DNA from 3 places in the Paenibacillus sp. FSL R5-0636 genome. Region 3 is predicted to be linked to each of the others. Evidence: predicted binding sites of a transcription regulator. Region 3 holds the regulator's gene; each other region holds the start of a gene.
The links. The regulator Rex, encoded in region 3, represses fermentation and respiration genes when NADH is low (regulators of the CRP and FNR family bind a similar motif). The targets are predictions, from matches to a motif close to TTGTGAAATATTTCACAA.
Positions count from the first base shown of each region.

Region 1: a site for Rex is predicted at 1,584-1,601, ahead of scfA (six-cysteine ranthipeptide SCIFF). Genes of this name have one in related genera too.
Region 2: a site for Rex is predicted at 1,322-1,339, ahead of nadA (quinolinate synthase NadA). Genes of this name have one in related genera too.

Region 1 covers NZ_CP150232.1:808,513-811,802, forward strand. Annotated here, with positions in the region: gene MKX34_RS03560 (histidine kinase) at 1-257, shown strand, start outside; gene MKX34_RS03565 (response regulator) at 232-1,014, shown strand; gene scfA (six-cysteine ranthipeptide SCIFF) at 1,627-1,776, shown strand; gene scfB (thioether cross-link-forming SCIFF peptide maturase) at 1,899-3,290, shown strand, end outside.
Region 2 covers NZ_CP150232.1:73,515-76,804, forward strand. Annotated here, with positions in the region: gene ftsH (ATP-dependent zinc metalloprotease FtsH) at 1-1,150, shown strand, start outside; gene nadA (quinolinate synthase NadA) at 1,410-2,348, shown strand; gene nadB (L-aspartate oxidase) at 2,388-3,290, shown strand, end outside.
Region 3 covers NZ_CP150232.1:4,720,213-4,723,502, reverse strand. Annotated here, with positions in the region: gene dinG (ATP-dependent DNA helicase DinG) at 1-1,411, shown strand, start outside; gene MKX34_RS21495 (redox-sensing transcriptional repressor Rex) at 1,542-2,195, shown strand; gene MKX34_RS21490 (amidohydrolase) at 2,182-3,290, shown strand, end outside.

The DNA of each region.
Region 1 (3,290 bases), 3.1 Mb from region 3:
TCATTAAGGTTGAGAATAATGGGGTTATGATTCCGGAAGAGAAGCTTGAACAGATGAATCAAGCCCTTCTTGATGATACATATGATCGTTCTGCCACAGGCTTTGGGCTATACAGTGTAAACCATCGCATTCGACTAGCTTACGGGGTGCCATATGGCCTTGCAGTGAAGAGCGAAGATGGCATTACCGTTATGGTCATTCGAATACCTTTGGACGGGGAGTGGAATGAAGATGTGGAAGATTATCATCGTCGATGATGAAACGATCATTCGCAAAGGCTTGCGACAATACATTGAGGAGAGTCCGTATCTTTTTGAAGTTGCAGGAGAAGCGAAAAGTGCAAACGAAGCATTGAATATGGTGGAGGAAGCCCCACCACATGTATGTCTTGTGGACATCAACATGCCGAATATGAATGGGCTCGATCTGATAAATATATTGCGCGAACGCTGCCCGTCGGTTCTGGTTGTCATCATCAGCGGCTACGATAACTTTGAATATGCGCGTCAAGCCGTGCAACTGCAAGCATTCGATTATGTATTGAAACCTGTGCCGAAGAGTGATCTGAACAAGCTGCTTCATCGGATCGATGAGCATCTTCAGGCAAAATATCCTTTGCATTCACATGAAAGCAGGGTGGATAAGGAGCGGGAGCTTCCCGGGTATACAGGGGATGGAACAGTGCTTATCCAAAAAGTGACCGAGTATATTGACAGTCATTATCAGGATCCGGAGCTGTCTATTACTCGAGTAGCAGCGCTATTTCATATCAACCAAACCTATCTTAGCAAGCGGATGAAGCAAGAAATCGGTGCTTCTTTCCTTGACTATGTCACCGAGCTTCGGATATCGAAGGCGAAGGAGATTCTGGATGACGTAATGCCGAATATCAAAATCGGGGATCTGGCCGTGAAGGTAGGGTATAAGAGCCAGTACTATTTTAGTCGTGTGTTTAAAAATAGAGTCGGCTCAAGCCCGATAGAGTACAAAAAGCATCCGTTCGGTTATGGATAGGAGGGCCATTCTCGTCCCTCTGCAGCACGCCATAGATGCTATGCTCAGAGCCGCCTTCTATCAAAACGGTTGGATTTTAAACATGAGCGAGAAGATGAAGTTAAAGCATCCGATTGTGCAATATTTTTATGAACTAAGGCGTAGTACATTATAAAAATAAATAAATTCATTGAATATTCAAGAGCAGATAAAATGTCCGGAAGTGTCTTAGGGCTCCTAATATAAGTTTGTTCACACTGTCCACCCACGCATGTGGAGAGTGTCGCTCTACCGGTAAGGAGGGATACAGTGCAATGAGATCCTTATATTTATTGGACTTTAAGGACAAGTATGAGAAAAAATGTTGTTAAAGGAGATGGCATCATTGCCGTCTCTTTTTTGTTTCACTTTTTTAGTATTGCTCTGACTCTGGTTCCCGCTACGGCATCCTACGATCACAAGCATGAAAGACTGAACGGGAATTAGCATTGATGCTACTTTGTTTATATGTTTAATGCCTCTCTACTCTGCTAGGTGACAGGCATCATAGACGTACTTGCGTGATGTTGCTACGATGTTCCATGGAAATTAAGTGAAAGTGATCACAAGAAATTACAGAAGGAGTCATTTATCGTGAAAAGAATCGTAACCCTAAGCACCCGCAAACTGATGGATACCGCAAAACACGGCGGATGCGGCGCATGCCAGACATCTTGCCAGTCCGCTTGTAAAACTTCCTGCGGCGTTGCAAACCAGAAGTGTGAAAATGCAATGAACAGATAGGATTCGGAATTTTACCGCCCATTGCTCTGATGATGGGCGGCTATTTTTAAGAAATGGACGCTTCCTCTAAAGGATGGCAAAGCCGTTTCTACTTGTGTGCAAAAGGAGCTTGATTAGCAAGTATGATTCATCAATATAAACTAAACGGATACAATATCGTGCTCGACACCTACAGTGGCTCGGTACATGTTGTTGATGACCTAGCATATGAAATTATAGCGGATTATGAGAAAACTTCTGTCGACCAAATCGTGACAATGATGTTAGAAAAATATAAGCATGATTCCAGCATTTCTGAGAGTGACATTCGAGAAACCATCGTGGATATCGAGGAGCTTAAAAATGATGGCCAGCTCTTTACAAAAGATGAGTATGAGAACCTCTCGCTTGATTTAAAAAAACGGAAAACTTATGTTAAGGCACTCTGCCTCAATGTTGCGCATACCTGTAATTTGTCATGCGACTATTGCTTCGCCAGCCAAGGGAAATACAACGGAGATCGAGCGATCATGAGCTATGAGGTTGGACAAAAAGCTATCGATTACCTGCTTGAAAATTCGGGTCATCATCGTAACCTGGACATCGACTTTTTCGGCGGGGAGCCGCTTTTGGCCTGGAAAGTAGTTAAACAGATCGTAGCTTATGCAAGAAGCAAAGAACAAGAATACAAAAAGAAGTTCCGCTTCACCTTCACGACGAACGGGATGCTGCTGAACGATGAGGTCACTGAGTTTTTAAATCAGGAAATGTACAATGTCGTATTAAGCTTGGATGGAAGAAAAGAGGTTCATGACCGGCTTCGCCAAACGGTTAACGGAAAAGGCAGCTACGATCATATTCTTCCGAAGTTCAAGGAATTCGTTCGTAAGCGCGGGGACCAAGAGTACTATGTACGAGGAACCTATACCCGTAACAATGTTGATTTCACCAATGATATATTTCATATCGCAGACCTTGGTTTTGACAAAATCTCGATGGAACCGGTCATCTGTGATCCAAGGGAACCCTATGCACTTACCGAGGAGGACCTCCCGGAGATATATAACCAGTACGAAATTCTCGCGAAGGAAATGATCGGGCGTGGTGAGCAAGGCAAGGGATTTACCTTTTATCATTACATGCTTGACCTCTCGGAAGGACCTTGCATCCAGAAAAGAATCACGGGCTGTGGTTCAGGAACCGAATATCTTGCTGTCACCCCTTGGGGAGAGCTTTTTCCTTGCCACCAGTTCGTAGGGGATGAAGAGTACAGCATGGGAAACCTCTGGGATGGCATCACAAAGCCAGAGCTGCAATGTCAATTCCAAGAGAGCAACTGCTACTCGAAGCCGGAATGCAAGGACTGCTGGGCTAAACTCTACTGCAGCGGCGGTTGTCCTGCCAATGCGCTGCACGCGACAGGTTCCCTGGTCGGAACCTATGACTTCAGCTGTGACGTCTTCCGCAAAAGAGTCGAATGTTCCATGATGGTGAAGGTGGATGAATCCATTAGAGCGATGGAAGAGCAATCTAGC
Region 2 (3,290 bases), 2.4 Mb from region 3:
TAACGAAGGCATTATTATTGTAGCGGCGACTAACCGCGCTGATATACTTGATCCGGCATTGCTTCGTCCAGGACGTTTTGACCGTCAAATTACGGTTGACCGTCCTGATGTGAAAGGCCGTGAAGCTGTACTTAAGGTGCACGCTCGTAACAAACCGCTTACGAAAGATGTAAGACTGGATGTTGTTGCTAAACGCACAACCGGATTCACAGGTGCTGATTTGGAGAATCTGCTGAATGAGGCAGCTTTGCTAGCTGCACGCCGTAACCGTAAAGATATTTCCATGATTGAAGTGGATGAAGCTATTGACCGTGTTATCGTAGGTACTGAGAAACGCAGCCGTGTGATCAGTGACCGCGAGAAACGTATTGTAGCTTATCATGAAGCAGGCCATACTATTGCTGGTTACTTCCTTGAGCACGCCGATATGGTGCATAAAGTTACTATTATCCCACGCGGACGTGCAGGCGGATACGTTATTATGCTTCCGAAGGAAGATCGGATGATCGTTACCAAGCAGGAGCTTTTAGATAAGGTTACTGGATTACTTGGTGGACGTGTTGCCGAAGAATTGTTTATTGGTGAGATCGGTACGGGTGCATACAGTGACTTCCAACAGGCTACGCGCATCGTGCGTGCCATGATTATGGAGTACGGTATGAGCGATAAGCTTGGACCTATGCAGTTCGGATCTTCTCAAGGTCAAGTATTCTTAGGTCGTGATATTGGGCATGAACAGAATTACAGTGACTCCATTGCTTATGAGATTGATCAGGAAATGCAGAACTTTATTACTTCGAGTTACGAACGTTGTAAAGATCTGTTGATCAAACACTCCAAAGAAATGCACTTGATTGCCAATACATTACTTGAGAAAGAAACACTTGAGCTTGATCAGATCACACAACTGATTGAACAAGGATTCCTTTCCGAGGATGGTAAACCAGAGGGTGGCGAAGGTGTTGCCCATGAAGTTGGCGAGCCTGTCATCGACAATATCGGTGATGTGCGAGTTCGCATTCAAGGCAAGCCTGAGGACGAACAGTCCACACTTCCTGACTTATCAAAGGATATCCCGAATAACCCTGATTCTGAGGGTAATGACGGTTCCGATGATGACAACAAAGGTGGGGGCACTAGCCTTACCTAATTGGGTCCACCATTCATATGATGTAAATTTATCCGGAGAACGTAACTGTTCTCCGGATTTTTTATTTTAATTTTTAAGGGATTCTATGCCTTAAAGCCTGTCCAGTTACATTGACAGGGGCTGGAACGTTGTGTACATTAGTGATTAATATTACTTACTATTTATATCAGCATGTTCATTTTTTCACCATGATGGCGCATGCCATTTGATAACATCATGTCGGCGAAAAGCCGCGAGGATTTAAGGGGGAGAACAATCGGTGGAAGCTCTGGCGCTTGAGCGCAAGCAGGAACAGAATCGAGAACTTCGTATACGTCTTGAACAGCTTAAAAAGGAACGAAACGCAATCATTTTAGCTCATTATTATCAGCGTGATGAAATTCAGGAGGTTGCCGATTTCCGGGGCGACTCTTTTTTACTCGCTCAGAAGGCTGCAGAGACAGATGCGGAAGTTATTGTATTCTGCGGTGTTCATTTCATGGGGGAAAGTGCAAAAATTCTAGCCCCGAACAAAACCGTCCTTATTCCTGATGAACGTGCAGGCTGTCCAATGGCAGATATGGTCAATGTAGACGGTTTGCGTAAGCTTAAAGCTCAACATCCAAATGCTAAAGTAGTCACTTATATCAACTCGTCTGCCGAGATTAAAGCAGAAACCGATATTTGTTGTACCTCAGCTAATGCTGTGAAAGTAATCGAATCCCTTGATGCTGAAGAGATTATTTGGGTCCCAGATAAGAATCTTGGTCAATATGTACAAGATCAGACGGGCAAGAAGCTGATTATTTGGGAAGGCTATTGCAACACTCACGACATGTTGACCGTCAAAGATGTAGTAGAAATGAGAGCAAAATATCCAGATGCGGAATTTGTAGTTCATCCAGAGTGTCGTCCTGAAGTAGTGGCCATGGGTGACTATGTAGGTAGCACTACATCAATTCTGGAGTATTGCCGGAAATCGGATCGTAAGCAATTTATCGTTGGAACGGAAGATGGTACCGGATATCAGCTTCGTAAGGATAGTCCAGATAAAGAATTCCATTTTGCTACCAAATTTCTTGTTTGTCCTAATATGAAAGTTAATAATCTAAAAAAACTGGTGAAATGCCTGGAGACGATGAAGCCACAAATCTATGTACCGCCTGCTGTCGCCGACAAAGCCAGAACATCCCTAGAGCGCATGCTACAAGTCCGGTAGCATGCGCTACTCTTTCGTTGAAACAGGTGAAAAGCGGTCATGATTCCACAATATTTGGTTGATTTTGATCTTCGGGATATTCCTACGGTAAAGACAGATTGTATTGTTATTGGTTCAGGGATTGCCGGATTATTCACGGCTATTAAAGCCAGTGAAGATCGGCGTGTCATAATGATCACAAAGAAATCAGTAATGGAAAGTAATACTCGCTATGCACAGGGGGGGATCGCAGCTGTTATAGCTGAGGATGATTCCCCTGCTTACCACCGGCAGGATACCTTAATGGCCGGAGCAGGTCTTTGCTCCTCAACAGCTGTCGATGCACTTGTTAATGAAGGGCCGGAAGGCGTTCATGAGTTAATTCGCTTAGGAACTCTGTTTGATAAGGAAGATGGGGTACTGGCTTTGACTCAGGAAGGAGCGCACAGCCACCGCCGTATTTTGCATGCTAATGGGGATGCTACCGGTTATGAGATTGTTCGTGCATTGGCGGAACAGGTAGCGGAACATGAGAATATTGAGGTCTGGGATGATCATTATGTTATCGATCTCATCACTGAAGGTGGCGAATGTGTAGGCGCATTATTGCAGCGGCCCGGTGGTGGACGGTTGTTCCTGCAAGGGGATGCGACCATTTTGTGCTCTGGTGGAGCAGGACAATTATATCGATACACTACCAACCCTGAGGTAGCTACAGGAGATGGTGTAGCGATCGCCTATCGCGCTGGTGCTCATATACGAGATATGGAATTTATTCAATTTCATCCTACAGCACTTAGTTACCCAGGAGCTCCTAGATTTTTAATCTCCGAAGCTGTGCGTGGGGAAGGAGCAGTCTTGCGCAATATTAATGGAGAGCGGTTCATGGAGCGTTATCATAACCTGCTTGAACTAGCCCCGCGGGATATTGTAGCGCGAGCTATTGTAAGTGAAATGGAACTT
Region 3 (3,290 bases):
GCATATGAAGCATTTCACTGTGGCACACACGTTATCGCGACTGTATAAAGATAGCCGAAACGGACAGCTTCCTGCTCTGCGCCAGATCTTACAGTCGTCAGGCAGTGAAGAGGCTTCAGAATGGAGCGGAGTCATTGATCGGATCTACCCGGATCTGCTTACCGTCAAAGAAACCTGGGATGCACTCAGCGACAAGCTGTTCAGCCTTTTGCCGGAACGCAGTGATGCAGCAGCAGGGGAAGCGGGACAACTGGTTTTGCGTTTGCTTCCCGCCCGTAAGCCGAAGGATTGGGATGAATTAGTTGCGCTTGAGAACACTATGAATCTGACGTTAAGTGACATCATCCGTAAGGGTGATAAAATGCTTAATGAGATGCGTGACCAGGAAAGCCAATCCTCAGCAGACAGTCTTGTTACTGATATTAGCGGTTTATTTAAGGATTTGGCTTCCATACGTGAGCAAGTAAGATTCTTTATGGGGCTGAATGACGATAATGTAGTATATTGGCTGGAGGCAAATGGAAATTACCGCAGCAAATCACTGCAGATGTATGCCGTCCCTGTGGATGTTAGCAGCCAGCTTAAAGAGTTGTTCTTCGATAAGAAAAAAAGCATCGTGCTTACCTCGGCGACGCTGTCTGTAGATAAATCTTTTCAGTTTATGATTGATAATCTCGGACTTAACGAAGCTGCGGAAGAGGGACGTCTAATGACCTCACTCCTTCCTTCTCCCTTTAAGTATCGCGAGCAGGCGCTTCTAGTTATACCGCGTGATTTTCCTAGTGTGAAGGGCAGTGTGGGCGATGCTCGATTTGTCGATACACTCGTACAGTCGTTAGCAGAAGCTGCCAAAACAACACGTGGGCGGATGCTGGTTCTGTTTACTTCTTATAAAATGCTGCGTCAGGTATATGATCCGCTTAAAGAGGCTTTGGCCTCACAAGAGATTACGGTGCTTGGTCAAGGCGTGGAAGGTGGCAGCCGGAGCAAGCTGATCCGCCGCTTTCAGGACAGTGCAGCATCCGTTCTGCTGGGGACGAGCAGCTTCTGGGAAGGTGTAGATATTCCAGGTGAAGCACTGACTTGCCTGGCCATCGTGAGACTTCCGTTTCAACCGCCGAATCACCCGTTGGCGGAAGCGAAGTCGGAGTTATTGCAGGCTCAGAAGAAGAATCCGTTCATGAAATTGTCTGTTCCTCAAGCGGTTATTCGCTTTAAGCAGGGATTCGGAAGACTGGTTCGCACGGCGCAGGATCGCGGAATAGTTATTGTTTATGATACAAGGGTTATTGAATCTCATTACGGGAAGTATTTCCTTTATTCATTGCCTGGTCCCAAAATGGAGCATATGCTGACTGATCAAATGGTCCCCCGCATAGCGGAATGGCTAGAGGATGGCGGCGCTTCTTAAAATGCTCGTCTTCAGTTTAGCTCCTCCTTATCCTTAAGGGCGGTAAGTTACAGTACCGCCCTTAATAAGGAGAGGTATACGTTTGAATATGGATTTTCACAAGAACATTACTATTTTTAGGAGGAAAAATATGAAATCGGATAAAATATCAGAAGCCGTTGTTCGCAGACTACCTGTGTATTTGCGTTTTTTGAATGATCTCCAGAATCGCGAAATATTAACAGTTTCCTCTCAGGAACTTGGACAAAAGCTTGATCTTAATCCCGCACAGATTCGTAAGGATTTAGCGTATTTTGGTGACTTCGGCAGAAAAGGTATTGGCTATGATGTAACGTATCTTATTGAGAAAATCCGTCATATCCTGAAGCTGGATCAACAGCTTAATGTAGCTTTAGTTGGAGCAGGTAATCTCGGACATGCCTTGTCTAATTACAATGCATATCTCAAAGATACTATGAAAATCACCGCTATATTTGATTCGTACGCTCCTAAGGTTGGACGTAAGATCAACTCCCTTACTGTGCAACCAATGGATGAACTAGGCAGCACGATTCGTGAGCAAGGTATTCGCATTGCCATTATTACCGTACCTGATTCAGAAGCTCAAAATGTAGCAGATATTCTCATTTCTTCTGGGATTGAAGCAATTTTGAACTTTGCCCCTGTGATTCTGAAGACACCACCGAATATCCGGGTGCATGCAGCTGATTTTACAACTGATCTGCAAAGTCTTGCGTATTACTTGCGGGATGGAAAGGAAGAAAGCGAACATGAACAACAATAAAACGATAATTAAGGGCGGGTATTTTCTGACTCCGGGAACGGATGAGCCGGTTCTGAGTGGATATATGACTATTGAAGATGATTTAATCACTTACATAGGAAAAGAAGAGCCTCAGATGGAAGCTGGAGTGCAAGTGGTTGATGGCAGCCGTCTGCTGTTCATGCCTGGACTTGTAAACACACATGGTCATGCGGCGATGTCTTTGCTGCGTGGATATGGAGATGATTTAGCGCTACAAGTGTGGCTTCAGGAGAAGATGTGGCCGATGGAGGAAAAGTTCACCGGTGATGATGTATACTGGGGAACCTCCTTATCTGTATTGGAAATGCTGAAGGGTGGAACTACGACCTTCCTCGATATGTATGATCATATGGACCGAGTAGCTGAGGTAGCTGAGTTATCAGGTATCCGTTCCGTATTGATGCGTGGTGTGATCGGGTTATGTCCAGAGGATGTACAGAATCACAAGCTTGCGGAAGCGATTTCTTTTGCCCGTAACTGGCATGGAAAGGCTGACGGTAGAATTACTACTATGATCTCGCCGCACGCCCCTTATACTTGCCCTCCGGACTTCCTGGTTAAGTTCGTGCAGGCAGCGCATGATCTGGATTTACCGATGCATACGCATATGTCCGAAACGAAACGTGAAGTGGAACAAAATGTGGCGGATTACGGGTTGCGTCCTGTAGCTCACTTAGAGAAGCTTGGAATGTTCACACGTCCCTCGATAGTTGCACATGGTGTTCATTTAAATGATGAAGAGATTGAGATCTTGGCTCGCCATAATGTGGGTGTCTCTCATAATCCGGGCAGTAATTTGAAGCTGGCTAGCGGAGTGGCTCGGGTTACTGATCTTCTAAAAGCTGGTGTGAAGGTGTCTCTTGGCACGGATGGCGCGGCAAGCAACAATAACTTGGATATGTTTGAAGAGATGCGGCTTGCAGCTCTCATTCATAAGGGTGTCAGCGGTGATCCAACGGCTGTTCCAGCTCCAGAAGCTCTACGTATGGCTACAGAATATGGCGCCCAGTCCATCTTTTTAAATAATGTAGGTAGACTTGCTGTTGGGATGAAAGCTGATTTCATTGCAATTGA